Regions from separate parts of the Streptomyces sp. Je 1-332 genome, predicted to be linked through region 1. Evidence: riboswitches for the same ligand, from Rfam matches in the RefSeq annotation. Region 1 holds a riboswitch; the other holds the start of a gene.
The links. A riboswitch is a leader RNA that binds a small molecule or an ion and turns the genes downstream of it on or off. The one in region 1 is predicted to bind cyclic di-AMP.
Positions count from the first base shown of each region.

Region 2: linked by a shared signal. The riboswitch ahead of ABXJ52_RS01505 (LysM peptidoglycan-binding domain-containing protein) and the one ahead of ABXJ52_RS22305 (NlpC/P60 family protein) in region 1 are both predicted to bind cyclic di-AMP.

Region 1 is NZ_CP160402.1:4,884,886-4,899,254, forward strand. Features, by position in the region: gene ABXJ52_RS22280 (type I restriction endonuclease) at 1-2,235, shown strand, start outside; gene ABXJ52_RS22285 (SprT family zinc-dependent metalloprotease) at 2,312-3,046, shown strand; gene ABXJ52_RS22290 (hypothetical protein) at 3,062-3,700, opposite strand; gene ABXJ52_RS22295 (NlpC/P60 family protein) at 3,766-4,818, opposite strand; gene ABXJ52_RS22300 (hypothetical protein) at 5,138-5,491, shown strand; gene ABXJ52_RS22305 (NlpC/P60 family protein) at 5,585-6,799, opposite strand; cyclic di-AMP (ydaO/yuaA leader) riboswitch at 6,807-6,964, opposite strand; gene pcrA (DNA helicase PcrA) at 7,208-9,718, shown strand; gene ABXJ52_RS22315 (peptidoglycan DD-metalloendopeptidase family protein) at 9,764-11,371, opposite strand; gene ABXJ52_RS22320 (alpha/beta fold hydrolase) at 11,579-12,433, opposite strand; gene ABXJ52_RS22325 (cobalamin B12-binding domain-containing protein) at 12,836-13,252, shown strand; gene ABXJ52_RS22330 (DUF5691 domain-containing protein) at 13,554-14,369, opposite strand, start outside.
Region 2 is NZ_CP160402.1:303,581-317,949, reverse strand. Features, by position in the region: gene ABXJ52_RS01565 (ABC transporter substrate-binding protein) at 1-541, shown strand, start outside; gene ABXJ52_RS01560 (GNAT family N-acetyltransferase) at 648-1,514, shown strand; gene ABXJ52_RS01555 (hypothetical protein) at 1,627-2,139, shown strand; gene ABXJ52_RS01550 (hypothetical protein) at 2,087-2,518, opposite strand; gene ABXJ52_RS01545 (hypothetical protein) at 2,511-2,687, shown strand; gene ABXJ52_RS01540 (response regulator transcription factor) at 2,684-3,286, shown strand; gene ABXJ52_RS01535 (ABC-F family ATP-binding cassette domain-containing protein) at 3,291-4,991, opposite strand; gene ABXJ52_RS01530 (YncE family protein) at 5,205-6,251, opposite strand; gene ABXJ52_RS01525 (glycosyltransferase) at 6,654-7,901, shown strand; gene ABXJ52_RS01520 (sugar ABC transporter substrate-binding protein) at 8,006-9,259, shown strand; gene ABXJ52_RS01515 (sugar ABC transporter permease) at 9,256-10,209, shown strand; gene ABXJ52_RS01510 (carbohydrate ABC transporter permease) at 10,206-11,057, shown strand; gene ABXJ52_RS01505 (LysM peptidoglycan-binding domain-containing protein) at 11,147-11,872, opposite strand; cyclic di-AMP (ydaO/yuaA leader) riboswitch at 11,877-12,031, opposite strand; gene ABXJ52_RS01500 (hypothetical protein) at 12,835-13,026, opposite strand; gene ABXJ52_RS01495 (hypothetical protein) at 13,141-13,668, shown strand; gene ABXJ52_RS01490 (hypothetical protein) at 13,743-13,913, opposite strand; gene ABXJ52_RS01485 (WYL domain-containing protein) at 14,048-14,369, opposite strand, start outside.

The sequences.
Region 1 (14,369 bases):
AGCGCCGAGTTCGCGGACGCGCAAGCCCGCATCGCGGAGGGGGTGGACGCCGAGGACGCCGCCGATCCCACGCCGGATGACGCGGCCATCGAGGCGGTCCGGCGTCGGTTCACCGAGTGCAGTACGTCGTCGCACGTCCTGGTGCTTGTGGACGAGGCGCACCGGTCGCACACCTCTGTCCTGCACGCGTGCCTGCGGGACGCGGTACCGAACGCCGCCCGGATCGGCTTCACCGGTACGCCGATCATGAAGGGCAAGCTCACCGACACGGGGCGGATCTTCGGGCTTGAGCCCGACGACAAGTTCCTCGACTCGTACCTGATGGACGAGGCCGAGCGGGACAAGGTCGTCGTGCCCGTCCGCTACGAAGGGCGTACCGGGTCGGCCGAGGTGCACGAGAAGGATGGGCTCAACCGCAAGTTCGAGGATCTGATCGCGCGGCTGAGGGAAGAGCAGAAGGATCGCGTCCGCAGCAAGCTGAAGCCCACGAGCCGTGCTGTCGCCGAGTCCGTACCGATGATCCGGGCCAAGGCCGTCGACATGCTGGAGCACTACGTCACCGGGCCTCTGACCGGCGGGTTCAAGGCGCAGGTTGCGGCTGTCAGCCGACGTGCGGTCGTGCTCTATCGGCACATGCTGAACGACGCTCGCGCCGAGCTCCTCGCCCGTGTCAGGGAATTCGACCCCGCGACACTTCGGCACAAGGATCTGAAGGACTACACGTGGGACGACCTGGTGCTGCTGCGTGCGTGGCAGTACCAGGAGGTGCTGCGGCGCATCGACTTCGTGCCGGTGATCTCCGCCGGTAGCGAGCAGAAGCAGGGGCTGTGGCGTGAATGGACTGATCCGCTGCGCCAGCAGGAGCACGTCGACCGCTTCCTGGAGCCGTTCCCGGAACTTCCGCCGGACAACCCCTGGGTGATCACGCATGAGCCGGAGCCCGACCCTGTGCCGGGCGGGTCGATCGCCTTGAACCCGTGGAGCACCGCGGTCGCGCCCGTCGTCGAGGAGAAGCGACCGATTGCCTTCCTGATCGTCAAGTCCATGCTTCTCACGGGGTTCGACGCCCCCATCGAGCAGGCCCTGTATCTGGACCGGCCCATTCAGGACGCCGAGTTGCTCCAGGCCATCGCCCGGGTGAACCGGCCCCGGCAGGGCAAGCACGAGGGTCGGGTCGTGGACTACTACGGCGTGTTGAGCGATCTCGCCGTCACGCTGCCCGCGTACAAGGGCGACGGTCCCACCCTGCGTACGGTGCGCAGCCTCGCCAGTGAGGTCCCGGACCTGAAGGCGGCCGCTGTGCAGATGGAGCTGTTCCTCGCCGGGATGGGAATCACCGGCCTCGACACGGTCGGCGGTATCTCGCGGGGCACGAAGGCGCTGGGCGACGAGTCCGCGCGATCCGACTTCGACGCGAACCTCGCGACGTTCCTGGGTGCTCTTGAGCGCGTACTGCCGCACGAGGGAGCGCTGGAACACGTTCCGAACGCCCGGCAGTGGGCGCTCCTGCAGAAGCGTGTGCGTACGCACTACCGAGACGCCGAGCGTGGCGACTTCTCCATGCGGGCGTACGGACGCAAGGTGCGGGCCATGGTCGCCGACCATCTCGTACTGCCTGAGATCACACAGATCATCGCGCCCGTGTCCATCCTGGCGCCGGACTTCGACGAGGTCGTGGACCGTATCCCCGACATGGAACTGGCGGCTGCTGAGCAGGTGCAGGCACTGCGCTATCACCTGGAGGAGCGGCGGGAGCGGGACGACCGGCCTGTCTACCGGGCTCTCGCGGAAGACCTGGAGTCGATTCTGGAGGAACTCGACGGGCGCTGGGACGAGATCAAGGTCCGGATGGGTCCCCTCCTCGACCGGGCGCGGAAGGCGGAGGAGGCCGACCCGGCCGTCGCCGATCTCACACCCGTCGAGCAGCAGCTGTACATGAAGCTTGCGGATCTGTTGACGGAGGCCCCGGCCTTCGACGTGTTGGACGTCGACCCCCTGCGGGTGTTGACGGTCGAGCTCGGCTCACTCATCGCAGGGCATGTCAGTAGCGCTTCGTGGTCGGGGAACGAATCCAGCGCGGATGAGCTGCAGGTCGCCATCTGGCATCTCCTGCGTCGGGCGGGCCTGAAGCCCAAGGAGCGCGACAGGCGGGCGCTCCGCGCCCTGTCCGCGTCGCTCACGGGGCATGCGCAGAGTCATGCCGCCGCCTTCCGCGCCAAGGGGAGGCGACAATAGAGGCGTGTCATCCGCTTCCCCACTCTCCGACCAGCTGCATCCGAGCCCATCCGCGTTGGCGGACGGGCAGACAGTCGTGATCGACGGCAGGAGGCTGGTGGTCGCGGTGAGCGGGCGGCGCAAGAGGCTCGGCCTGACCGTCGAGCGAGACGGTTCGGTCACTCTCCGTGTACCGCCTGAGTGTGAGGTCGACCGGGCGGAGAACTTCGTCAGACAGAGCGAAGGCTGGATCGGCGCCAAGCTCCGGCTGCGCGAGGAGCACCGTCCGGCTCACCCGGTGCGGGCCTTCAGAGACGGAGAGAGCTTCTTCTACCTGGGGCGCGAGTACCGGCTGCTCGTGGTGGAGAGGCAGGGGGGCGATGGGGGCGCGCCGGTGCGGCTTCTGAGGGGGCGGCTGGTCCTGGATGCCGCGGGGGCCGTGGATCGACGCCGGGCGCGACGCGATGTCATTGCCTGGTATCGGAAAGCTGGGCTCCGCTGGTCGCGGAGTCGCCTGCAGCCGTGGGGCGCTCGTATGGAGGTCCCGGAACCGGATGTGGTGGTCCGGGACGTGGGAAATCGCTGGGGAACGTACCGGCGAGGCGAGGGAGAGAAGGGGCAGGTGGCACTGCACTGGGCCGTCTTTCAGCTCCCCTCACATCTTGTCGACTACGTGATCGCTCATGAGCTGGCGCATGCCAGGGTCTCCGGCCATGGACCGGACTATTGGGCCCTGCTCAGGCGGGCGCTTCCTGATTGTGAGGAGCGGAAGCTTGAGTTGGATGACCTGGGGCGAAGGCTTTGGCTTGGGGAGACGTCGGGGCTTGGTTGACGCCCACGCCATACGTCACTGGTGCGGCGCGTCAGCGGCCGGGGACGACCTCAACTTCCGTATCGCCCAGCGGTAGTGGCCCGTCGCCTTGGTGATGCCGATGAGGCCCGTCAGCCACAGGATGAGGCCTGCGCCCATGCCGAGCGCGACGTCGCTGTAGGAGTCCCGGCCGGGCTCGGCGTAGGCCGGTGACGCGAAGGACGCCCACAGGCCGAGCGCGCTCACGAGGAGGGACGAGAGGAGCCAGCAGAGGCTGAGGCCGGGGGAGCGCAGCGCGGAGTCCGATGGCGGGTCGCTGTCGAGCGCCAGCCAACTGTCGGTGAGTTCGCGGGTCTTCCGGTCGTTGCGGATGCCGACGACGACGCCGATCACCGACGGTACGAGAGCGCCGAGGCCAAGGACCGCGCAGATCGGGCCCAGGACGAAGGCCATCACATCGTGGTCCTCGATCATTCCGAGGGGCACCGTCAGAAGCGCCCAGCCGATGACGCAGCCGAGCGCGAACAGCCACAGCAGCAGGAGGCGGTGCAGGCCCAGGCTCCGTGTGCGCAGGGCCTCCAGGGCCATGCCACGGTCGTACAGCAGCGCGTTCCGGTCCGGCCAGGTGCGCAGATGGACGGGCGGCGGAGGCGGCGGCAGCGTGCGGCGGGGCATGGCCCTGACAGTACCCGCAGGCCCGCAGCCCCCTCATGCCACCCGAGTTGCCCCCGCGACCCCCCTCATGCCACCCGCGTCGCCCCCGCGAACGGCATCTGGCTGATCGGTGCGAGGCGCACCGGCGCGCTCGGGTTCGGGGCGTGGATCATCTGGCCGTTGCCCACGTACAGACCCACATGGCTGATGCCCTGGTAGAAGAAGACCAGGTCGCCCGGCTGGAGTTGGGAGCGCGGGACGCGTTCGCCCGCGGCGATCTGTGCGTAGGTCGTGCGCGGCAGACCTACCCCCGCCGAGCGGTAGGCGGCCTGGGTGAGCCCCGAGCAGTCGAAGGCGTTGGGTCCGGTGGCTCCCCACACGTAGGGGCTGCCGAGGGCCTTGTAGGCGTACGATACGGCCGCTGAGGCACGGGAGTTGGGGGCCTTGGCCGGGGCGCCCGGAGTGCCCGCAGTGCCGTCACGGTCCGCGGTGCGCGATGCCCGGTCCCCGCCCGCGAACTCCGCCCGCTGGTCGTCGGTGAGCTGCGCCAGGAGCCGTTTGGCCTTGTCGAACTTTCCGTTGACCGTCTTCTTGTGCTTGCTCAGCTCCGCCTGGCGGGACTTGAGACGCGCGAGGGTGCCGTCGGCCTCGGTGCGCAGCTGGTCGATCTCCTGGAGCTGCTTCTGTACGTCGGCGACGGTCGCGGCCTGGCGGCTGTCGGCCCGGTCGGCGAGCGCGCTGCGTTCGAGGTACTGGTCGGGGTCGGAGGAGAGCGCGAGCTGGACGGCCGGGTCGATGCCGCCGCTGCGGTACTGCGCGGTGGCGATCGAACCGATCCCCTTCCGCGCCGAGTTGAGCTTCTCCGTCTTGCGGGCCGCCTCGTCACGCAGCTCGCCCAGGGACTTCTCGGCGTTCTCGGCCTTCTCCTTGGCGCCGTTGTACTTCTCGGTGGCGATCTCGGCCTCGCGGTAGAGCGCGTCGACCTTGGCTTTCACCTCGGCCGGGCCGAGCCGCGGGTCCGCGTGTCCCGTGCCGTCGAAGGCGGTGGCCGTGGCGGCCCCGGCGAGGGCGATGGTGGCGGCGGTGCGGGCCGTATGGCCACTGAGCGAGCGCTGTCTCGGCTTGCGGTGCGCTGCCACGAAAGAGGGCTCCTTACGGTTCCGGCGGCGGCCCGCACAGGAGAGCGGGCCGCCGCCGGATTCTCGGCGGTGGTGGCCGACTGCCGCCCCTGGTCCGGACGGCGGTGGGGAGCCGGTCACCTGACGAAGGACGCTAAACCTGACCGTCACGGGTTGGTGACGGATTGTGCGCAACTGACGGAAGTGCTCTGCCCAGTGGCCATGCGTGACCGCGCGGACCACCGGGCCGGCACCCTTCGCGTCGGCGTGTGACCGATGCGGTGCTCGGGACCCACCTGGCTACGAGGCGGTGGTAAGGCCCCGGCTAGGCTCCGCAACCATGGACGTTCTCACCCATCTCTTCGTCGGCCTGCACATCATCGGCATCGCCTCCCTCCTGGGCGGCTTCCTCACCCAGATGAAGCAGATGGGCCAAGGCACGGCCCGCTTCAGCCCCGCGATGCTGCACGGCGCGCTCACGATGCTCGTCACGGGCGTGATCCTGGTGGGCCTGAACCAGGCGGACGGCAACCCCGTCAACAACGTCAAGATCGGCATCAAGATGGCCGTCCTGATCGTGATCCTCGCGCTGGTCTACGTGAAGCGCGACGAGGAGAAGGTGGACAAGGGGATGTTCGGCGCCGTCGGGCTGCTGACCGTCGTGAACATCTTCATCGCGGTCCTGTGGACCTGACGCCACCCTCACGAGAAACGGCCCTCCACGCGCGCGTGGAGGGCCGTTTCTCGTGAGGGTGTGACGGTTACGCGGGGAGCGAGGGTGTGAGGGTTACGCGGGGCGGACCACGCTGTGGATCGGCATGTAGTAGATCGACTCGACGCGGACGTTCGCGCCCGGCTTCGGGGCGTGGATCATCTTGCCGTCGCCGATGTAGATCCCTACGTGGCTGATGTCGTCGTAGAAGAAGACCAGGTCGCCCGGCTTGGCGTCGGCGGTCTTCACGGTCGTGCCGACCTTCACCTGGTCCCACGTCGTACGCGGCAGGGAGATCCCCGCGGCCTTCCACGCGTCCTGGGTGAGCCCGGAGCAGTCGTAGGAGTCGGGGCCTGTGGCGCCCCACACGTACGGCTTGCCGATCTGGGCCTCGGCGAAGTTGATCACCTTCGCGGCCTTCGTCGCGTAACCGCTGTCCGTGTCGCCGGAGCCGGCACCGGCGCCGGAGCCCGATCCGGCGCCCGAGCCCGTGTCCGAACCGGAGCCCGAGTCGGGGGTCTCCTTGTTCTTCTCGCGCTCCTTGGCCGCGGCCTCTTCCGCCGCCTTGCGCTTGGCCTCCGCCTCGGCCTCCTGCTTGCGCGCGAGCTCGGCGGCCTTGCGCTTGGCCTCTTCTTCCTTCTTCTTCTCGATCGCCGCGAGCCGCGCCTTCTCCTCGGCCGTCAGCTCCGAGAGCAGCGTGCGCGCCTGGCCCAGCTTCTTCTGGACGGTCTTCTTGCTCGTCCTGAGCTCGTCCCGCGAGTCGCTCAGCGTTTCCAGGCTCTTGGTGGCCTTCGTGCGCTGCTTCGTCGCCGAGGCCTGCTGCGTCTGGTAGTCGTCGACCGCCTTCTTCTGGCGCGCGGTCAGCCGGTCCGACAGGTGGTTCTGGGCGAAGTAGTCCTGCGGGTCGTCGGCGAGCATCATCGTGGCGGTCTCGGAGACCCCGCCGGTGCGGTACTGGGCCGCGGCGAACGTGCCCAGCTCCTGGCGGGCCTCGTTCAGCTTGTCGGTGCGCTGGGCCACATCGTCGAGAAGGGTGTCGACCTTCTTGCGCTGCTTGTCGGTGCGCTCCTTGACCGAGTTGTACTTCTGGGTGGCCACGCCCGCCTGCTGGTAGAGGTCGTCGACCTTCTTCTGGACCTCTTCGAGACTGGGCTTCCCGGGCGCGGACGGTGCCGCCTGCGCGCTCTGCGACAGGAGGGCCACGGAGGTGAGGGCCGCCGTCGTTATGCCGAGGGCGGGGGCGGTGCGTAGGCCGGCAATGCGGGTCCGCGGCTTGCGGTGCGACGCCAAGGGAGGCGACTCCTTCCGTAGACCGCCTACCGGGTTAGCTGTCGGGTTCGGGCGGGTGGTTCCGGAAGGTTGCCCTACAGTCCCGTACTTCGTACGGGACCGATTCACCCCAAGTTCATCGTGGGTCCCCGGCTCCGAGGAGATCGAACTCGGCGGAGGCCGCCCGTTCCCGGCGGGGTTCGCCGGTGGGAGTACGAGCAGCCCGCGGAGCACGCTAGCCAACTCGTGTGGCCCGTGTGAAGGTTGATGTTCGATATGCCCGATACGTTTTCGTTACTTTACGAAGCTCTTGACGCGGGCACGTCGCGCCGAAGCGGAGAGTTACCGTCCGCGAGCGGGGCGTAAGCGGAGCGACGTGACCGGAACCCGGGGCGGGTTGTCAGTGGGGCCGCCTAGACTCGGGAGGCGATGAGCAGCCTCTTTGATGACAGCTTCCTGGCGGACCTCCAGCCCTCGCGGGCCTCGGAGGGGGAGCCCCCGCCGCCGCCCGAGGACAGTGCGCCGGAATCCGTTCCGCATGATCTGTTCGACGGGAAGTTCGACGCGCCCGTGCCCCGGGACGCGCACTACCGCGGCGGCGCCCCCCGCCCCGTGATCGACCCGGCTGCCCTGCTCGACGGGCTGAACGAGAACCAGCGCGCGGCCGTCGTGCACGCGGACTCCCCGCTGCTCATCGTCGCGGGCGCCGGCTCCGGCAAGACCCGGGTCCTGACGCACCGCATCGCGTATCTCCTGGCCGAGCGGCACGTGCACCCGGGGCAGATCCTGGCGATCACGTTCACGAACAAGGCCGCGGGCGAGATGAAGGAGCGCGTCGAGCAGCTCGTCGGGCCGCGGGCCAACGCGATGTGGGTGTCGACGTTCCACAGCGCGTGCGTCCGCATCCTGCGCCGCGAGTCGAAGAAGCTCGGCTTCACCTCGTCCTTCTCGATCTACGACGCCGCGGACTCCAAGCGGCTGATGGCGCTGGTCTGCCGCGACCTGGACATCGACCCGAAGAAGTTCCCGCCGAAGTCCTTCAGCGCCAAGATCTCGAACCTGAAGAACGAGCTGATCGACGAGGAGTCCTTCGCCGGCCAGGCCACCGACGGCTTCGAGAAGACGCTCGCCCAGGCGTACGCGATGTACCAGTCGCGGCTGCGCGAGGCCAACGCCCTCGACTTCGACGACCTGATCATGACGACGGTCCACATGTTCCGCGCGTTCCCGGACGTCGCCGAGCACTACCGCCGCCGCTTCCGCCACGTGATGGTCGACGAGTACCAGGACACCAACCACGCCCAGTACGCCCTGGTGCGCGAGCTGGTCGGCCCCTCCGGAGGCGAGGGAGACGACCCCGCCGAGCTGTGTGTCGTGGGTGACGCGGACCAGTCGATCTACGCCTTCCGCGGCGCGACGATCCGCAACATCCTCCAGTTCGAGGAGGACTACCCGAACGCGACGACGATCCTCCTGGAGCAGAACTACCGCTCCACACAGACGATCCTGACCGCGGCCAACGCCGTCATCGAGCGCAACGAAAGCCGCCGCCCCAAGAACCTGTGGACCAACGCGGGCGCGGGCGCGGGCATCACGGGCTACGTCGCCGACACCGAGCACGACGAGGCGCAGTTCGTCGCCGACGAGATCGACCGGCTCACCGACGCGGGCGACGCGAAGGCGGGCGACGTCGCGATCTTCTACCGGACGAACGCGCAGTCCCGTGTCTTCGAAGAGATCTTCATCCGCGTCGGCCTGCCCTACAAGGTCGTCGGCGGCGTGCGCTTCTACGAGCGCAAGGAGGTCCGGGACGTCCTCGCGTATCTGCGGGTGCTCGCCAACCCGGAGGACTCCGTCCCGCTGCGCCGCATTCTGAACGTGCCCAAGAGGGGCATCGGCGACCGCGCGGAGGCGATGATCGACGCGCTCTCGCAGCGCGAGAAGATCTCCTTCCCGCAGGCGCTGAAGCGCGTCGACGAGGCGTACGGGATGGCGGCCCGCTCGGCCAACGCCGTCAAGCGGTTCAACGTGCTGATGGAGGAGCTGCGGACCATCGTCGAGTCCGGCGCGGGCCCCGCCGTGGTCTTGGAGGCCGTGCTCGAACGCACCGGGTATCTCGCCGAGTTGCAGGCCTCGACCGACCCGCAGGACGAGACGCGCATCGAGAACCTCCAGGAACTGGCCGCCGTGGCGCTGGAGTTCGAGCAGGACAGCGGCGAAGCAACTGCAGGAGGCGAAGGCGAAGGGGAGGCCGAGGGCGAAGAGGCCGCGGCCACAGGCGTGTCGGGCACGCTCTCCGAGTTCCTGGAGCGGGTCGCGCTCGTCGCCGACTCGGACCAGATCCCGGACGAGGAGGACGACGGCTCCGGAGTCATCACGCTGATGACGCTGCACACCGCCAAGGGCCTCGAGTTCCCGGTGGTCTTCCTGACCGGCATGGAGGACGGCGTCTTCCCGCACATGCGTGCCCTCGGCCAGGTCAAGGAGCTGGAGGAGGAGCGCCGCCTCGCGTATGTGGGCATCACGCGCGCGCGTGAGCGGCTCTATCTGACGCGGTCCTCGATGCGCAGCGCCTGGGGACAGCCCTCGTACAACCCGCCCTCGCGCTTCCTGGAGGAGATCCCGGAGGTGCACCTGGACTGGAAGCGGAAGGGTTCCGTCGGCGCACCGGCGTCCTCCGGGCCCGCGGCCTCGATTGCCTCCTCCTTGTCGTCGTCGCGCTCGCGCACCGGGGGCGCGCAGGGCTTCGCCACGCGCCGTACCTCGGAGAAGCCGGTGGTCGCGCTGGCGGTGGGGGACCGGGTCACGCACGACCAGTTCGGCCTCGGGACCGTGGTCGGGGTGAAGGGGACGGGCGCCAACGCCGAGGCGACGGTGGACTTCGGAGATCCGAAGCCGAAGCGTCTGCTGCTGCGGTACGCACCGGTGGAGAAGCTGTGACGCCTGACGCGCTGTAACGCCCAACCTCGCGGGCGGCGGCCGGAGTTACGTCGGGTCGAGGCCGTGGCTGCGGAGCCACGGCAGCGGGTCGATCGCCGAGCCGCCGCCGGGGCGCACCTCGAAGTGCAGGTGCGGTCCCGTGGAGTTGCCGGAGTTGCCGGAGAAGGCGATGGGGTCGCCCGCCTTGACGGGGCCGCTGGAGACCTTGTGCGTGGAGAGGTGGCAGTACCACGTCTCCGTGCCGTCCTTGGCGGTCACGATCGCCATGTTGCCGTAGGCGCTGTTCCACTTCGTGGAGACCGTGCCGTCGGTGGCGGCGAGCACCTCGGTGCCGTACGACACCGGGAAGTCGATGCCGGAGTGCGCGGACATCCAGTTGATGCCCGCCTGGCCGTAGTACGCGCTCAGGCCGTGCTGCTTCACCGGCAGCGAGAACTTGGGACGCAGGCGCTCCTTGCGCGCGGCTTCCTCGGCGGCCTTCTTCTCGGCGGCCGCCTTCTCCGCCTTGAGGTCGATGCGCTCCTGCGTGCGGCTCGCGCGGTCGGCGAAGTCACCGGCGTCCGCGGAGAGGTTCGCCAGCTGCGTGTCGAGCTTGTTGTTGGCGGCCGAGGGCTGAACCGACGCGGGGTCGGGGGCCGATGCCGCCTGCGCCTCCTTCTCGTCACCGCCGCCGAAGTCGCCCACGGAAGCGGCGGCGATACCCGCGACGCCCATCACGCAGGCGGAGGGCACGGCGACGGTGAAGAGCGCGGAGCGCTTGGCGGGGGAGCGGCGGCGGGCCCGCGAGCGGGAGCCGTGCGGACGGTCCATGACCGGCGGCTCGCCGTCACCTGCGGCGCCCCGGCGGATCGGCTCGACCGGGCCGAGCGAATCGGCGGGCGCCTCGTCGGGGGTGAACTCGTGTTCGGCGGCGGCCGGTTGGGCGTAGGCCTCGGGGGAGTGAGACTCGGAGAGGTACGGATCGACCGCATAAGCCCCGGTGTCGTAGGGCGAAAGTTCGTACGGGTCGGCCTCGTACGGGTCGGCTGCTCCGGGCGTGTCCTGATCTTCGTACGTCCCGAGGGGATCGTTCGTCACGAGCGTCTCGTGCGTCCCTGTGGACCCGTACGTCATGTCCTGGCCGCTGGAGTTCCACGCGGTCGCGTCGTACGCGCCGGTGTCGAAGGCCTGGGTCTCCCACTGGCCGGTCTGCTGCGGCTGGTTCCAGGCGGTGGCGTCCCACTGGCTCGTGGCTTCGGGGCCGCCGGGCTGTGCGGGGATGTCGGCGGAGACGTGCTGATAACCGCCGGTCGTCCACATGGCACCGGTGTCGTAGCTGCCGGTCTCGTAACCACTGGTTTCGTACGCGGCTTGGTGCTGCGCGGCGTACGGGTCGTAGTTCAGCGTTTGCTGCGTCCCTGTGGTGGACCACTGGCCGGTGTCATACGAACTGCCGGGCATGTCACCGAAGAGGGGGTCGGACGCGAAGCTTCCGGTGTCCGGACCGGCCGTCGCGTAGCTGCCTGTGGAGTCCAGGCTTCCTGTGGCGTAGCCGTCGTACCCGGCGTAGGCGCCGTGCTCGGTGCTCTGCAGGTCATACGCCGCGTAGGGCGCATAGTCGGCAGGTGCCGAGGCCGGGGGTGTCGAGCTCCCCGACGGGTGACGGTCGTTCACCAACTTCTCTTTCGCCTCGGCAGCAGGGGCGGAGCAGTGCGGCGACTGTACCCGGCGGTATGCGGGCGCGACAATCTTCGGCAGGTTTCGCGCTCTCAGGAAAGGGGCATTCGGCCGTCTTTCGGCGGACTGCGGGCACAGCTTTGGCCCTGCGTTCGAGCTCCGTTCGACGAATTGGCTTCGCTGCGGGGTGCGAAAACCTGCTCCTCAGGCCACGGTCAGTCCGCTTTCAGCGCCCGTCGCGAGAGTCCCCGGAGCGGGCGGATCGAGGGCTTGGCGGATGCCGGAGGCGACCGCGGGGTGCACGGGCAGGGCGAGATGACCGATACCGGAGACACGTACGTTCTGTGCGTTCAGGTCGGGGTGGTTGACGCAGGCTGTCTCGAGTGGGGCCATCAGCTGGTCCAGATCGCTCCAGAAGCTCACGAAACGGGTCCGGCAGTCCGGAGCGGGTTCGCGCAGTTCCTCGATCAGGTCCGAGCCGGGGCGCATCTGGCGCACGATCGGATGCGCGTCGGCCAGCGGCACCACCCGCGTGCCCCCGTGCGGAGTGCCGAGCGTGACTAGCGTGCGGACGCGCTCGTCGCCGCCGAGGCGCTGCGCGTAGTAACGGGCTATCAGGCCGCCGAGGCTGTGCCCGACGATGTCCACCCGGTCGTGGCCCGTGCGCTCGCAGATCTCCTCTATGTGGCGGCCGAGCAGCTCGGCGGCGGTGCGGATGTCGCAGGTGAGAGGGGAGTAGTTGAGGGACTCCACGTGCTGGCCGCCGTGCTGCGCCAGGGAGCGGCGCAGGAGGACGAAGACCGAACGGTTGTCGATGAAGCCGTGCAGGAGTACGACCGGTGGCCTGCTCTCCGCGGGGAGGCGAGGGGCGTCGGGAGACGCCGGTTCGGCGATGAGCCGGCGTTCCTGGGCGATGCCCGAGGGGTAGAGGAGGAGGTGTCCGGCAAGGATCGCCACCTCGAGTGCGGTCGCCTTCAGCAGAGCCATGGAGAGCCCCGCCAGTCTGGCGGGCAGCTGGAGGCGGGGCGGGCGAAAGGGCAGGACCCTCGTGATGGTCATGGTCGACCTCCCGGTCGGCACGCGGGAGGACGGCTCTGTCCCCCGTGTGCCCGTAGCGGGGAGGCGTGCCGGAGGTCGTACGACGGTGCTCCGTCGGCGCCGGTGGCGTCCCGCATGCCGGCGCGATCGCCGATGCGCCGCGTCACCACGGCGTGCGGCTGACGGCGTGGCGGCACGGCGACCTCGTTGCGGCTCCCCTTGCGCCCTCCCGGAGCGGTCCAAATGCCGCCGAATACGGGAGCGGCGCGCAGCGAACGTGTCCCATCGTGTGATTTCCCCCTCGCTCTCCACCGTGAAACTGCCCGGTGCGAGATGCTGGAGATAACGTTCGTTCACTTCCTCGGCCGGTGCGGCACGGGGTGCCAGTGCTCGGACGATGGATATCGGTACATGGAGGCAGTGATGGGTGTGGCAGCCGGTCCGATCCGCGTGGTGGTGGCCAAGCCGGGTCTCGACGGTCATGATCGCGGAGCCAAGGTGATCGCGCGGGCACTGCGTGACGCGGGTATGGAGGTCATCTACACCGGCCTGCATCAGACGCCCGAGCAGGTGGTCGACACCGCGATCCAGGAGGACGCCGACGCGATCGGTCTGTCCATCCTCTCCGGCGCGCACAACACGCTCTTCGCGCGCGTGATCGAGCTCCTCAAGGAGCGTGACGCGGAGGACATCAAGGTCTTTGGCGGCGGCATCATCCCCGAGGCGGACATCGCGCCGCTCAAGGAGAAGGGTGTCGCGGAGATCTTCACCCCCGGTGCGACGACGGCCTCGATCGTGGACTGGGTCCGGGCAAACGTCCGCCAGCCGGCGGGCGCCTGACGGCTACCGGGCGGTGGTTAATGTCTGCCGGGCTGTGGGTGGCGTCCGCCGGGGCGTGGTTGCCGCACGCCGGGGTGTGGCTGACGCCGGCAGGGGTGTCGTTGCCGCGGGGCGTGGCTGGCGTCCGCCGGGTTGTTTGACGCCCTCGGTGCTGTGGTTGTCGTTCGGTGGGCCGTGGCTGGCGCGGGCTGTGCTGCGGCCGGTTCGTCCGGCTTTCCTCGCTTGAGGGTGGGGGCGGGTTGTCGGCTTTGCGTTGTGGTGGGGGTGGTGGCCGGCTGCCTTCGCGTCTTTCTCGGGGGCTCTAGGATGGCGGCGCCTCGGACTCTGGGAGCGCGCCAAGTTCCGCTCGCATTGCCGCGCGTAGACGCAACGTACTGACCAGGCGCTGGAAAGCCTCCGACCAGTAGCCGCCGGCTCCGGGGGACGCGTCCTCCGGCTCGTCCGGTATCGCCGTCAGTGCGTCCAGACGGACCGCTTCCGCCGGGTCCAGGCAGCGCTCCGCGAGGCCCATCACTCCGCTGAAGCTCCAGGGGTAACTCCCGGCGTCCCGTGCGATGTTCAACGCGTCCACCACCGCCCGGCCCAGCGGCTCCGACCAGGGCAGCTCGCACACGCCGAGCAGTTGGAACGCCTCCGAGAGGCCGTGCGTCGCGATGAACCCCGCGACCCAGTCGGCCCGCTCCCCGCCAGGCAGCGCTGCGAGGAGCTTCGCGCGCTCGGCGAGCGATGCCGCGCCGGGCCCCGCAGCGTCGGGGGACGAGGGGACGCCGAGCAGCGCCTGGGACCAGACCGCGTCGCGCTGCCGCACGGCCGCGCGGCACCACGCGGCGTGCAGCTCGCTCCGCCAGTCGTCGGCCACGGGAAGCGCCACGATCTCGGCGGGGTTACGGCCGCCGAGCCGCTCCGACCAGGTGCCGAGCGGAGCGGCCTCCACCAACTGGCCCAACCACCAGGAGCGTTCGCCTCGCCCCGTCGGCGGCTTCGGGGTGACGCCGTCGCGCTCCATGCCCGCGTCGCACTCGTGCGGCGCCTCGACGGTGAGCGTCGGCATGCTCTTCGTGCCCTGCGCGTGATCGATGGCCACGCAGGACGCTGCACGGTCCGCCATCCGCGCGGC
Region 2 (14,369 bases), 4.6 Mb from region 1:
GCTCACCCCAGCGGCCGTGTGCGACGAGCTCGTCGACAGTGGCGCGACAACACTCCTTCTGCTGGTCGGCCACCCCGAACCGGCCGTGCCGATCGTCAAGGCCGTCCGCCACGACCGGCGCCTCGCCGAGATCCTGATCGGGGCTCCCGCCGGGCAACCGGAGTTCGCGCAATGGGCGGAGCTGCTGGGCGCCGACGGCGCCGCGATCCCGTTCCTGCGCTACCTGCCCGAGAACTTCAGCCCCCTTGGGGCACGAGTCGAGGCGACCCTCCGCGAACGGCTCGGCGCACCGCCGTCCTTCGTCGCCTACGAGGGTTACGACACGGTCGTCGTCCTCGCCGAAGTTCTGCGCTCCCACGGCACGGACCGGGCGCGCATCGCCGAATCCTGGCCGCGCGTCGCGGTCGAAGGCACCCGGGGGCGGATCGAGTTCTCCCGCACGCCGGGCATCAGCGTGTGGCAGTGGGCCAGGACGCCGATCCAGGTCGTCGACCGGGATCCGGCGGAACCCGACCGCTTTCGGATTCTGCACGCCGGCTGAGACGTAAGGTGCCAATCGCCGTGCACACATGGTCAGTTGACTGACCCACTGCTCACCGACGGAAATCGGGTGCGGACAGTGGACGAGGTCGTGTCTGATCGGGGGCATGGCGATTGTGTTGAGCGAGCCGGGAGTCGACGAGCTGAGCGAGGCTGTGGCCGTGCTGCGGGAGTGGCAGTACGAAGGGGCTCCGATGCAACTGCACCCGGGGGACCTGGGCTGGTTCTGGCGGTCGGGTACGGAGGCGACGGCCGCGGCGGTCCGGACCTGGAGCCGCGGCGGCCGGATTCTCGCCGTAGGCCTGCTGGACGGCCCCGGGCTGCTGCGGTTGACGATCGCGCAGGAAGCCCAGTGGGACGAGGAGTTGGCGCGGCAGCTGGTCGAGGACGTAACCGATCCGGAGCGCGGTGTCCTGCCCGCGGGAAAGGCGAACATCGAGGCACCGATGGACGCACTGATGCAGGAGCTGCTGTTCGAGCGAGGTTGGAACACCGACGAGCCCTGGACGCCGCTCCGCCGTGACCTCGGAGAACGGGTAGGCGACCCAGGCGTGCGGACCGAGATGATCGGTCCCGCGCAGGCGCATGTGCGGGCCGCCGTGCATCGGGCATCGTTCGACGGGTCGACGTTCACGGACGAGCACTGGCACGCGGCGGCGGCCGGATTGCCGTACGCCGACGCCCGATGTCTGGTCGCGTACGACGAACAGGGCGCCGCGGTGGCGGCGGTGACGGTCTGGTCGGCCGGGCCGGGCAAGCCCGGATTGCTCGAACCCATGGGCGTGCACCGGGAGCATCGCGGCCAGGGCTACGGCAAGGCGATCACCGTCGCCGCGGCTGCCGCACTCCGGGACCTGGGCTCGTCGAGCGCGGTCGTCTGCACGCCGAGCTCCAACACCGGTGCCGTCGCCACCTACGAATCAGCCGGCTTCCGCCAACTCCCCGAGATGCGGGACCGATACCGTGACGCGTGACCGTGGGGGCACGCAGACGCACAGCGCGCCGTCAGGCGCAGGACAACCACGTCGGTGACGGAGCCACAAGGCGGTCGACGGAGCCGGGGAACGCCCGAAAGGCAGCTGCCACATGCTCATCCTCCTGATGTACGGCGCCATGTTCGCCGTACCGCTCTGGGTCGTCACGGTCGCGGTGAAGCTGATATCGGTCCTCCTTCCCGGACGCCGACCTGACTGGCTCAGAGACCTGCTGCTGTGGAGCGGGGGCGTGGGGGCCGCCGCAGCCGTCATCGTGTACACGTACGGCATGGGCCTGGTCCAGATGGACGCGAGCGAAGCCGAGTCCGGCGCGGGGTCCTCGCCCGCCGTTCCCTGCCGTTCCCTCCCGCCCGGCACACTCGACCAGCTCGCCGGGCACGAACCGTCGTACTTCCCGCTGGGCTTCGACTGTCTGCTGGAGAGCGGTCGCGCTGTCGAGGCCGGCGGGCCCTACGGCTTGTTCAACATCCTGGCCGCCGGCTTCGCCCTGGCGGCGGTGCTCCTGCTGATCGCGGTGGGGATTCTGGACGAGTACCGGGCGCGGAAGGGTGTTACCGGCGCGGTTCCCACCGGAAGAGGCGCGAGGCCAGCGCCACGGAGATGACGACCCACCCCAGCGTGGGCAGCAACAGGGGCAGGGACTCGGCCACGGGAACGCCGCCGTTCCAGGCGTCGAGGACGAGCTCGGTAGCCAAGCCGCCCGGCAGCAGCCGCTTGAGCAGGGTCAGCTCCTCGGTGCCGGTGATGGCCACCCAGTTCGTGACGGCGATGGCGCCGAGGCTGACGGGCAGCGTGGTCACCTGGGCGTGCTCGGGGGAGTTGGTCAGTCCCGCCGTGGCCAGTCCCAGCCCGAGCATCATGATCACCGTGGAGAGGACCGCCGCCGCCAGCACCGCGAGGATCGCGGTCACCTGGATCAGCGCGAGGACGGTAACCGGGAGCACGAGGCCGGCGAGAATGCCGAAGGCGGCCACGGTGAACATCACCCCCCTCCCCGGCCTCGGGGGTCTCGCCACCCTCAAGGAGCGAGTGGGCGACAACGGAGGCGAGCTGACGGTGGAGCAACGGGACGGGCGCTTCGTCACGGCCGCGGTGTTCCCTCGCCCCGGCTCGACGACACCGTCCCGCGCGGCACGGGAGGGCGACCGATGACCACCGTGGTCCTCGCCGACGACGAAGCCCTGCTCCGCAAGGCGCTCGCCGCGCTCCTGACGCTCGAAGGCGAGATCACCGTGCTCGCCGAAGCGCAGGACGGCGCATCGGCGATCCGGGCCACCTTGCACCACCGGCCGGACGTGGTCGTCATCGACCTGGAGATGCCCGGCGTCGACGGGCTCGGCGCGGTCGTGGAGATCCGCCGCGCACAGCCGGACCAGGTGATCCTCATGCTGATCCGCCACGCCAGGCCCGGGGTGCTGCGCAAGGCCCTGAAACTCGGCATCCAGGGCTTCGTCAGCAAGTCGGCGGAGCCCGCGCACATCACGGAGGTCATCCACACGCTGCACGAGGGCAGACGGTGGATCGACCCCGACGTCTCCGCGCTCGCCGTCGTCGACGACTGCCCCCTCACCGACCGGGAGATCGACGTCCTGCGTGTGACGGGCGAGGGGTACTCCGTCGCCGACATCGCCATCCGCCTCAGCCTCGCGCAGGGCACCGTACGCAACTACCTGTCGAACGCCATGCACAAGACGCAGACACGAACCCGGCACGAAGCGGCGCGCTACGCGCGGGAACACGACTGGCTGTAGACGCTCAGCGCACTGGATCGGGCTCGCTCACCGAGGTCCCGCCGATTCCGCCACCTCCTCCCACTTCGAGACGTGGCCAGTGCGCGAGGTCCCGCAGAAGCTGTCGGTCGTGCGTCGCGACGACGACGGCGGCGCTCGTCTCGCGCAGCGCCTCGGTCAACTCGTCGACCAGCGTGGACGACAGGTGGTTGGTGGGCTCGTCGAGCAGGATCAGGCTGGGCCGCCCGGCCAGTGCGAGTGCCAGGTCCAGACGCCGCTGCTGACCCTGTGACATCCGCCCGACCGGCGTGCGCAGCGCATCGGAGTCCAGCAGCCCGAGCGCCCCGAGCGGTACGGCTTCGGCGTCGCGGATCACCCCGCCGGCCACCAGCCGCCCCACATGTCGGGCGTGCACCTCGCGGGCGGTGAGGCCGGGGTCCTGCTGGGCGGTCTCCTGGGTGACCTGGACGATACGGGCACCCTTCGCCGTCCGGACCTGCCCGTGCGTGGGCTGGAGGGAGCCGGAAAGCACCGCGAGCAGCGTGGACTTCCCGGCGCCGTTGGGCCCGGTGACCAGGAGCCGGTCGCCGCCGTCGAGGGTGAGGCCGACCGGACCGCCGAGACGCCCTTCGACCGCGACGCCGTGTGCCCGCAGCTGTGGCGCGCCCGGCCGGACACCGAGGTCCGGCCACCGCAGCGTGGGCGGCGGCTGCGGCACGTCGATCCGGTGCGCCTCCAGGGCGTCCTGCTGACGCTTCAGGGCCTGTACGACGCCGGGGGCGCGGGACTGGCGTTGATGCTTGCCGGTGCCCTTGTCCGGCCGCCAGCCGGTGGAGAGCCGGTCGCGGGCAGCCGACACGGAGTCCTGCAGCCGCCGGTGCTCGGCCTGCTGCGCCTCGTGGTCCTGCTCCCAGCGCTCCCGCTCACGGCGCCGCGCGCCCTGCCAGGCGTCATAGCCGCCCGCGTACAGGCGCGGCTTCCCGTCGCGGGACGGGTCGAGGTCCAGGAAACGGTTCGCGACGTCCCGCAGCAGCGCCCGGTCGTGGCTGACGACGGCGAGGCCGCCGTCGTGCTCGCGCAGCCTGCGGGTGAGGAAATCGAGCCCACCGGCGTCGAGGTGGTTGGTCGGCTCGTCGAGCAGCAGGATGTCGTGCCGTGCGCCGAGCAGACACGCGAGGCGTACGCGATAACGCTGCCCGACCGACAGTGTCGACAAGAGACGCTCGCGGTCGGTGCAGGCGCCGAGAGCCTCCAGGGCGACATCGACGCGGCGTTCGGCGTCCCATGCGTCGAGCCGGGTGGCGGCGTCGAGCGCGGCGGCATAGCGGTCGTCGGCAGCGACATCGCCCTCGGCCATGGCAAGGGTCGCCTCGTCCAGTGCGGCGAGGGCCGCGAGCGAAGCGGCCAGCGCCTGGGACGTCAGGGTGCCGACGGTCTCCCCGTCGCCCACGGACAACTCCTGGCGGGCCAGGCCGATCGTCCCGGCCCGGTGCACGGCGCCCTCGTCGGGCGTGAGCAGGCCCGCCAGGACATGCAGCAGCGTTGTCTTGCCCCGGCCATTCTCGCCCACGACGGCGATACGTGACCGGGCGGAGAGCGTGACCGAGACGTCGTTCAGGACCCGCCGGGACCCGCGGGTGACGATGAGCCCCTGGGCGCGGACGTGCGCACTTCCGCCCGCGTCGACGGGCAGGGGCATGGCTTCGGGGGTGGGAGTGAGGTTCAACGGATGCTCCGCAGCTCGCAGTGGAGCCGGGCAGCAAGAAGCGGCCGCCCGGCGGGAACCGGAACGGCGGCGAACTCAACAGGGAGAAGGCGCCGCCGTCAGCGGGCGGAGCGGACCTTCTGCGACCAGATACCTCGTGCCATAACGATCAGGCTAGCAGGAGTGGCCGGAGCGGCCGAAGGCGTTTTCGCCTGCTCGGGGGCAGCGACACGGTCACCCGGCGCGCACATCCTGGCCGGAGGCAGCGGGCAACAGCACCGCGGAGTCCGGTTCCGACCGGGTGCCGAAGCCGCCGACGACGGTGAAGCGGTCCAGGTCGACGACGGCAATCCGATCCGTGCCCAGGAGGGATACGTACGCACGTGCCTTGCCCGGGTGGAGCGTCACCGCGGACGGCGTCCCGTCGAGGTGAAGGGAACGGATGCGCCGCAGGTCGGTGCTCCATACGGAGAGGGTGTTGGCGACGATGTCCGTCACCAACAGCCGTTCGTCATCGAGCGTGTAGACCCGCAGCGGATCTCCGCCCGTCTTCCTCGTCCGCCGCACCTTCATGGTGCGGGCATCCAGCGCGACCAGTGCGGAACTCTTGCGAGCCCCGACGAAGAGCGTCTTCTCGTCCCGGCTCAGACAGCTGCTCTCGGGCAGCTGGCCGGGGGAGACGAGGACAGGCGGGACGGAGGCGTCGTGCGGGCGCACGAGGCTCACCGTGTGGGACAACAGGCCGGTGACATAGGCTCGTTCGCCGTCACGGCTGAGCGTGAACAAGTGGGTCTTCACCCCGTGGGTGGGCACTGCCCTGGTCGGCGCGAGGTCGGTCGCCGGATCGTCGAACCCGAGCAGAACCGCCTTCTCCTCGCTCAGCGCGTACAGCCGGTCGAGGCGGTCGATGCCCATCCCGTGGACGCGGTTGAAGGGCCGGGTGTCGATCGTCCGGGCCAGGGACCGCTCGGCGAGGTCGATGACGAAGACAGCGGCGCCGCCCTCACCGACGGTGGAGGACATGCGTACGCCGTAGTGCCCGACGTAGGCGAATCGCCTGCGCGAATCGACGACCATCTCGTGGGGGTAGTCGGGCAGTTGGACGGTCCGCAGGCGCTTGCCCGACTCGACGTCGTAGAAGCTGACCGCGTGGCTGCTCTTCTCCACCACCAGCAGTACGTCGGCCTCCGCCGCCCGGGAAGCGGCTGACACGGGTGTGGACAGCCCGCTCGCCAGCGTCCCCGCACCCATCGCCTTGATCACTGTCCGACGCGTCGCCACAGTCCCGCACCCCGATCTCTCGCTCGCCCGCTCGCCTGATCGCTCGCCTGCCCGCCATCGTGATCGGCGAGGGAGCCTGGCGTCCAGACGGCCTGCCCGGAATACAAGGGAGACTCCGACGAGTTGCCGTCGCGCGTGGGGCACGAGCCTTGTGGCGTAGAGGAAATGCGCAGGATCGGCCTGTTTTCGGCCGCGTCGGGGGAGGACGGTAGGGATAGGGCGTACCGACCGCGACGAGCTCCCCTCCACGGCCGGTGCAGCCCGACCATGGACGCCGGCGAAGCGGGAATGCGTCGGCGTTCATGGGCGCCCGGGGTGGAGGCCCAGCCTTCTGCGCCGACACGCCGGTGAGTGAACCCGTCGCGCTCGGCGCGCGGCCCCGGGGTCTGACATCCTGACGCGGTGCGCGTACTGATCGTTACGGCGGGAAGCTGGGGCGACGTCGCCCCTTTCACCGGACTGGGCGTGCGACTGCGCTCGGCGGGACACGAGGTGGTCCTCGCCACCCACGAGCGCTTCGAGCAGGCGGTGACCGCCCACGGCCTCGGCTTCAGACCCCTGCCGGTCGACCCACGGCAGGAACTGGCATCGCAGGACGGCCAGGGCCTCGCCAGAGCGGTCAGCCCGCCCGTGGCCATGGCGCGATTGATGCGCATGGCGCGGGCGTTCATGCCCCGGCTGACGGCCGGGGTCGCGGACGCCGTGCGAGAAGGCACCGATGTGGTGCTGAGCTCCACGGTCACCGACCCCATGTGCGCGGCGCTCGGCGAGGCACTGGACGTGCCGAGCATCGGGGTCTACCTCCAGCCGGTCCACCCCACGGGCGCCTTTCCGCCGCTCATCAGCGGCGCCCGCTCCCTCGGGGCGTACGGCAACCGCCTGGCCGCCCAGGCCCTGTGGCTCGGCAGCGACCCCATCTTCGCCCCCGCGGTCAGCGCCCTGCGCCGCGAACTGGGCCTGCCGCGCCGCCGGTTCGGTGGTCCGCTCGGCCTGCCGCGCGGGCGTAGCGTCCTGCACGGCTTCAGCCCGCGGATCGTCCCCCGCCCCGCCGACTGGCCCTCGGGACACGAGGTGGGCGGCTACTGGTGGCCCCCGGTCACCCCCGACTGGCAGCCGGATCCGCGACTGGTGGACTTCCTCGACGCGGGGCCACCGCCGGTGTTCGCCGGCTTCGGCAGTTTCGTCACCGCCGACTCCGGGCGGCTGAGCACCCTGCTCGCCGACGCCCTGCGCCGCGCGAAGGTGCGCGGCATCATCCAGGCCGGCTGGAGCGGCCTGCACGCCGAGAACGACGACCTGATCACCGTCCAGGAAGTCCCGCACGCCTGGCTGTTCCCCAGGACAGCCGCCGTCATCCACCACGCGGGCGCCGGCACCACCGCGGCCGGTCTGCGCGCCGGAACCCCTTCGGTTCCCGTCCCCGTCCAGCTCGACCAGAACTTCTGGGCCACCCGCCTGCACACCCTGGGCCTTTCACCGCGGCCGGTGCGCTACCAACGCCTGACCGTGGACCGTCTCTCCCAGGCGGTCACCACGGCTGTCCACAGTCCCGTCCTGCGGGCCCGCGCCCAGGACACGGCCGCCTCCCTCGCCAGGGAGGACGGCACTCGGCAGGTCCTCGACGCGATCGAGCGACTCGGCCGACGGTGAGTCCGCAGGCCGACACACGGCCGTAGTCCCCCTGTCGTAATCCGGCTGCATGGTTGATCGTTGGGCCGTCGGGATCAGCCGTAGACCGAACAGGGGGACGACCTATGACCATCAGCCGCAGGGGACTGCTCGGGGCGGGCGCGGCGTTGGGGCTGCTCACCGGATGTGGCTCCAACACCGGCCGGGACGACGGTGGTTCAGGAAACGGGCCGAAGCTGTCGCAGTGGTACCACCAGTACGGCGAGCAGGGCACCGAGCAGGCCGTCAAGAAGTACGCCGCCGCCTACAAGAAGGCGAACGTCACCGTGCAGTGGCGGCCGGGCAACTACGACGAGCAGACCGCGGCCGCGCTCCTCACCGACTCGGGACCCGACGTCTTCGAGGTCAACGGCCCCTCCCTCGACCAGATCCAGGGCAAGCAGGTCGCCGACCTCACCGAGCTGTTCGACGGCGTCAAGGACGACTTCAACCCTGCCGTCCTCGCCCCGAAGACGTACGACGGCAGGATCTGGGGCATCCCTCAAGTCGTCGACATGCAGATGCTCTACTACCGCAAGAGTCTGCTCGCCGACGCGGGTGTCCAGCCGCCGAAGACGCTGGACGAACTCGTGGACGCCGCGAAGAAACTCACGTCGAAGAAGACGAAGGGCCTGTTCCTCGGGAACGACGGAGGCGCCGGTGTCCTGGGCGGCACGCCCCTCTACGCGGCCGGCCTCGAACTCGTCACCGCCGACGGAAAGGTCGGCTTCGACGACCCGGCGGCAGCCCGCGCCCTCGGCAAGATCCACCGGTTGTACGCCGACAAGTCGCTGCTCCTGGGCGCGCCCGCCGACTGGTCCGACCCGTCGGCGTTCGTCCAGGGACTGACCGCCATGCAGTGGTCGGGCCTGTGGGCGCTGCCCACCGTGCAGAAGGAACTGGGCGACGACTTCGGTGTCCTGCCGTTCCCGAAGGATGGTTCCGCGGGCAAGCCGTCGGTGCCGGTCGGGGCGTACGCCGCCGCGGTCAGCGCCCGCAGCAAACACCAGAAGGCCGGCAAGGACTTCCTCAAGTGGCTGTGGATCGACAGCGCCGACCGGCAGGAGGACTTCGCCCTCGCGTACGGATTCCACATCCCGGCCCGCATGTCCCTGGCGAAGAGGGCCGAGAAGCTCAGCAAGGGCGCGGCGGCCGACGCCGTGCGCTACACCACGGACCACGGCCACGCCGAACCCCTCCTGTGGACCCCGGCCAGCAGGAGCGCGTACCAGGACGCCCTGAGCCGCATCATCAAGGACGGCGCGAGCCCCGACGACGAACTCAGGAAGGTCGTGCGCAAGGTGTCCGACGAACTCGGCCGGGTGAAGAAGAAGTCGTGACCACAACAGCCCCTCGCGAGCAAAAGGCAACAGGGCGAAGGAAGTTGTGGGGTCACCAGAACCGCACCCTCTGGTTCTGGGTGTTCGTCGGGCCCTTCCTGCTGGGCCTCGGCGTCTTCACGTACATCCCGCTCGGCTGGAGCGTCTACCTCAGCTTCTTCGACGCCCACAACACCGTCACCCCGGACGACTTCGTCGGCCTCGGCAACTACACCGACATGCTGCGCAACGAGGCGTTCACCGACAGCCTGTGGACCTTCCTCGTCTTCTCGCTCTTCATCGTGCCCGCGACCTACGCGCTCTCCCTCGCGCTCGCCCTGATGGTCCACCGGCAGCGCCGCGCCCAGGCGTTCTTCCGTTCGGTCTTCTTCCTGCCCGCCGCCTGCTCCTACGTCGTGGCCGCGCTCATCTGGAAGATGTCGATCTTCAACGGCGTACGGTTCGGGCTCGCCAACACCGTCCTCGGCTGGTTCGGCGGCGACCAGATCGCCTGGCTCTCGACCACCGACCCACCCTGGTACTGGGCCGTCATCGTCACCGTACGGCTCTGGCTCCAGGCGGGCTTCTACATGGTGCTCTTCCTCGCCGGGCTCCAGCGCATCAGCCCCACCCTCTACGAGGCGGCGGCCGTGGACGGGGCGCGGCCAGGCTGGCAGGTTTTCCGTCACATCACGTTCCCGCAGCTGAGGGCCACGTCCGTGGCGGTGGTCCTGCTCCTGGTCATCAACGCCTTCCAGGCGTTCGACGAGTTCTACAACCTGCTCTCGGACTCGCGCGGTTACCCGCCCTACGCCAGACCCCCACTCGTCTACCTCTACTACACGGCGCTGGGACAGGGGCAGAACCTCGGCCTCGGCAGCGCGGGCGCCGTCCTGCTGGCCCTGATCATCGCGGTGGTGACGGTGGGTCAGGCCAAGTGGTTCGGGCTCGGCAGGAAGGAGGCGGAATGAGAGACCACTCGAGGGACGACGCCAGGGTCAGGGCGGGACGCGCGCTGCGGCTCTCGCTGCTCATCGCGCTCGCGCTGCTGTTCCTGATCCCCTTCTACCTCCTCGTGCGCAACGGCCTCTCGTCCGAGAGCGACATCACATCGCCCGAGTGGACCTTCTTCCCCTCCACAATGCGGTGGGGAAACATCGAGGAACTCTTCGACGACACGTCGGTGCCGTTCGCCCGCTCTCTGCTCAACTCCTCGCTCATCGCGGTCGCGACGACGCTCGGCACGCTGCTGCTGGCCTCACTCGCCGGCTACGGCCTGGCCCGCATCCCGTACCGCCACGCGAACAAGGTGTTCTACGCGATCCTCGGCACCCTGATGGTCCCGGCGTCCGTCACCTTCGTGCCGACGTTCGTCCTGGTGTCCTCGCTCGGCTGGGTGTCGACGCTGCGCGGTCTGATCGTCCCGACCCTGTTCTCCGCGTTCGCGTGCTTCATCTTCCGGCAGTACTTCCTCGGATTCCCACGGGAGTTGGAGGACGCGGCGCGTGTCGACGGGCTCGGTTACTGGCGCACGTACTGGCGGGTGGTCGTACCCAACTCCAGGCCGGTCTTCGCTGCGGTGGGCACGATCGTCTTCATCGGCGCGTGGAACTCGTTCCTGTGGCCGCTGGTCATCGGCCAGGACCGCGACGCGTGGACGGTGCAGGTGGCCCTGTCGTCGTTCACCACGTCGCAGGTGATCAGGCTGCACGAACTCTTCATCGCGGCCGCCGTGTCGATCGTGCCGCTGCTCGTGGTGTTCCTGTTCTTCCAGCGGTGGATCGTGGCGGGGGTGGAACGCTCGGGCATCGACGACTGACGCCACCGCATCGCGCAGGCCTGAGCCCTGGACACCTGGCGGGCCGGGGCTCAGAGCGGTCGAGAGGCCGGATACGCGGCCGGTGCGGCCTAGTACGGGCCGTTCACGTTGTCGATCGAGCCGTACCGGTCGGCCGCGTAGTTGCAGGCGGCGGTGATGTTGGCGACCGGGTCGAAGCTGTCCAGCGAGGTGCCGGGCACGTGGTAGGCGTCGAACGTGGGCGCGATGACCTGCAGGAGCCCCTTGGACGGGGTACCGGCGGCAGCGTTGACGTCCCAGTTGTTGGTGGCCAGCGGGTTGCCGGAGGACTCGCGCATGATGTTGCGGTGGATGCCCTCGTAGGAGCCGGGGATGCCGCGCTGGGCCATGATGTCGAGCGATTCCTTGATCCAGCCGTCGAGGTCGTTCGTGTACGCCTTCTTCGCCGGGGCGGAGGCGGGCTTCGCGGCGGACGCGTCCTTGCGCTCGGAGCGGTCCGTCCGCTCGGCGGGGGCCTTCTCGCCGAGGGTGAGCTTGAGGCCGGGGTGGATCAGTGCCGGGTCACCGCCGAGGGCGTCACGGTTGTCCTGGTACAGCTTCTTCCAGCCGCCGCTCAGCGAGTGCTCGCGAACGATCTTGGAGAGGGTGTCGCCCGCGGCCACGACGTACGTCTTCGGGGCGGCGGCGGGCTTCGCGGCCGCGTCTGCCGGCGCGGCGGTGGCGGCGGTCGCGCCGATGACCGGGAGTACGAGCACGGCCCCGCCCGTGCCCGCGGCGGCGATGCCCCGGGTGAGTGAGCTGGACTTGGGACGGCGGTGCTTACCCTTTGCAGGCATGACGAATTCCTCTCCGTCGCCTACGAGGTGAGCTGTCGGGTTCGGACGGGAGATGTCCGGTCGCACTGCGCATGCGACTTCACCCCTAGCCGTTCCGTTGTCCGGACCGGCGGCTTACCTGGGTCCCCCGCTCCTGCCGAGCGTAGGTGTTTGATGGGAAGGGTTTCCGGACAGCGGCAGGATTCGGCGTTCCATCCGGATTGAGGGTGACGTTAAGCGAGAAAGGCCGGAGGGAACAAGGGCGGAATTCGAATAGGGAATGCGAGAGGCCCGCCCCCGCCGACAGGGCCCACACACCCCCAATGATCGAATAGCCCCAACTTTCTTTGCGGAGAACGAAAGTGCGCCGAACGGCTCTCTTCGGGCCCTGGGCGGTGGGTGTGACCTATTCCACTGAATGGGAGAGGGGTAGGAGGGGGAGTCGCGCGTGCTGTGGATCGCGCCATTTCGGGCTAGGGCTGCGCAATACGGGCGGGGCTTTAAATGCGTCACTAACAGTCTGTAGAGGTACTTTATATGGGCAATCTGGACACGGGGTTTGGGCGTCATTCTGTGCCTAAAGGGACATACTGCTCATGAGTGGGTCGATGAGGGGGTGTCCCGGGCTGCTCGTGCTGGGAGGGGGCACTCTGCCCGCTGGGTGATTTCGGGGTCGGGGATTCTCGGGTCGGGGGGCGATCGGCCCGTCGACATCGAACGGTCGAGGCTAGAGTCGGCCAGGACGACTTATTCGGCAGCCCTTGGAGTTGTGCGGCGGAGCAAAACCCTTCCCACGACTTGCACTTGTAGGGCGGGCGATTGTGGCGAACGGGTCTGGAATATGATCGGGCTGACCGTCACGGTATTCAAGGAGTTCACAATCGGCGTTGTCTCCGACCAGACGACACGGCCTCCGAGAGTGTTCAACAGGCCCAGCACCTGGGCCGGTTGTGGGTCGGCGGATCGCCGGAGGGGGTGCGATGCTAGATGCCGCTGCCCGCGCCGGGTAGTTCGTTGTGGCCCTCGGTCCAGTTGTTGACCCAGCCGCACACCCCGCACGCGTAGCGGCCGTTGACGCCCGACACTTCGGTGCCGCACCGGCGGCAGTCCGTCGTGGTGATCTCCTGGGAGTCCAGGAACGCCATGGCCGGCGTATGGGGCTGTTCGGATGTCATGCTCTCGACCCTATCCGTGAGGTTGAGGTCGGCCTGGGGCGGTCATGATCCTCTGCGAGGGAGGGGCATGAGCATGAACGTGTATCGGCTGGATGACGTCAGAGGAGGCTTGCGGTGACTCCGACGGAAATACCCGGGCCCGAGCCCGACTGGCAGCCGGCCACCAGCCCGCCCTACTACAGCGGCAACAATCCGGCCCATCAGTGGAGCGTTTGGGAGCACTGCTCGCCGCTCTTCCAGATGATCGGAGGGCTCGAACTTTCAGTACAGCTCGTGGCGAACCGCTTGCGTCTGCACGTGGAACGGTCGTGGGACGGGCTGGACGATCTCGACGTCGTGTTGTTTCTGCTGCGGGGCTTCAGCTTCGCCGTCAGCAAACACGACGGTAATCCCGCCGGAGTCTCCCTGGTCTGGCTCACCCAGTCGCACGAGGACGCGGACAAGGCACTGGACGCTCTCCTGGAGGTGCTCGGGGTGGGCGAGGGGATCGTGGCGTTCCGCGGCGACTTTCGGGACACCTCGTCAGAACCATCCAATACGGCAGCAAGTGAACGCACCGCTGGAGACGTTGCCACCTCCGGTCGGACCTCATGGTGGGCAAGGATTCGGCGCGCGCTCGGCACGAGAACGCCCACGGATTAGCACGCAGCCGACATGCATCTCGACGCCGGATTCGGAGGCGGCCGGACGGTAACGGCCCGCATCGGGTCAGCCGCTCAGCTCTGGCTAGGTGAGGGGACGGTGATCTCTCCGGCTTTCTGTCCGGGCGAGCCGGTCGGCACCGCGAAAGCGAACTCCCAGGCGTCCGAGGCCAAAGGGGAGCGCAGGACGACGGCGGCAAGGAGGACATCGAACTCCTCCAGTCCGGCGGCCACGACGACGGACATGTGGTAGCCCCGTGCAGCGGACCGGCGCGCAATGCGGCGCGTCAGGAGCCGACCGGGCAACTCACGGGCGGGTAAGGCTGTCCCGTGTGGATTCACCGCAGCGGGGCCACACCACGGACTCCGGCGGCAACGCCTCAGCCACACACCGCGTCGTCCCTTCGAGGCTCTCGGTCGGGCAGCACCGGGATGGCCGATTCTCCGTAGCGGTCGGCAAGCGCGGTGGCGCGGTTGCGCAGGGACGTGCGCAGCGACTGGGGGGACAGGGCTTCCGCGTCGATGCCGAGCTGCCACAGCGCCCATTCGGCATGCCGTGCGTCTTGGAAGGTCACCTCCAGCCGCAGCCAGCCGTCCGCGTCGGGGTCTTCCGCGCGGACGGCCAACGCGGTGTCCAGCAACTCCTCCCGCCGCGCCGAACTCACCCGTAGCAGCACGGTGATGTGGTCGCCGCCGGCCAGG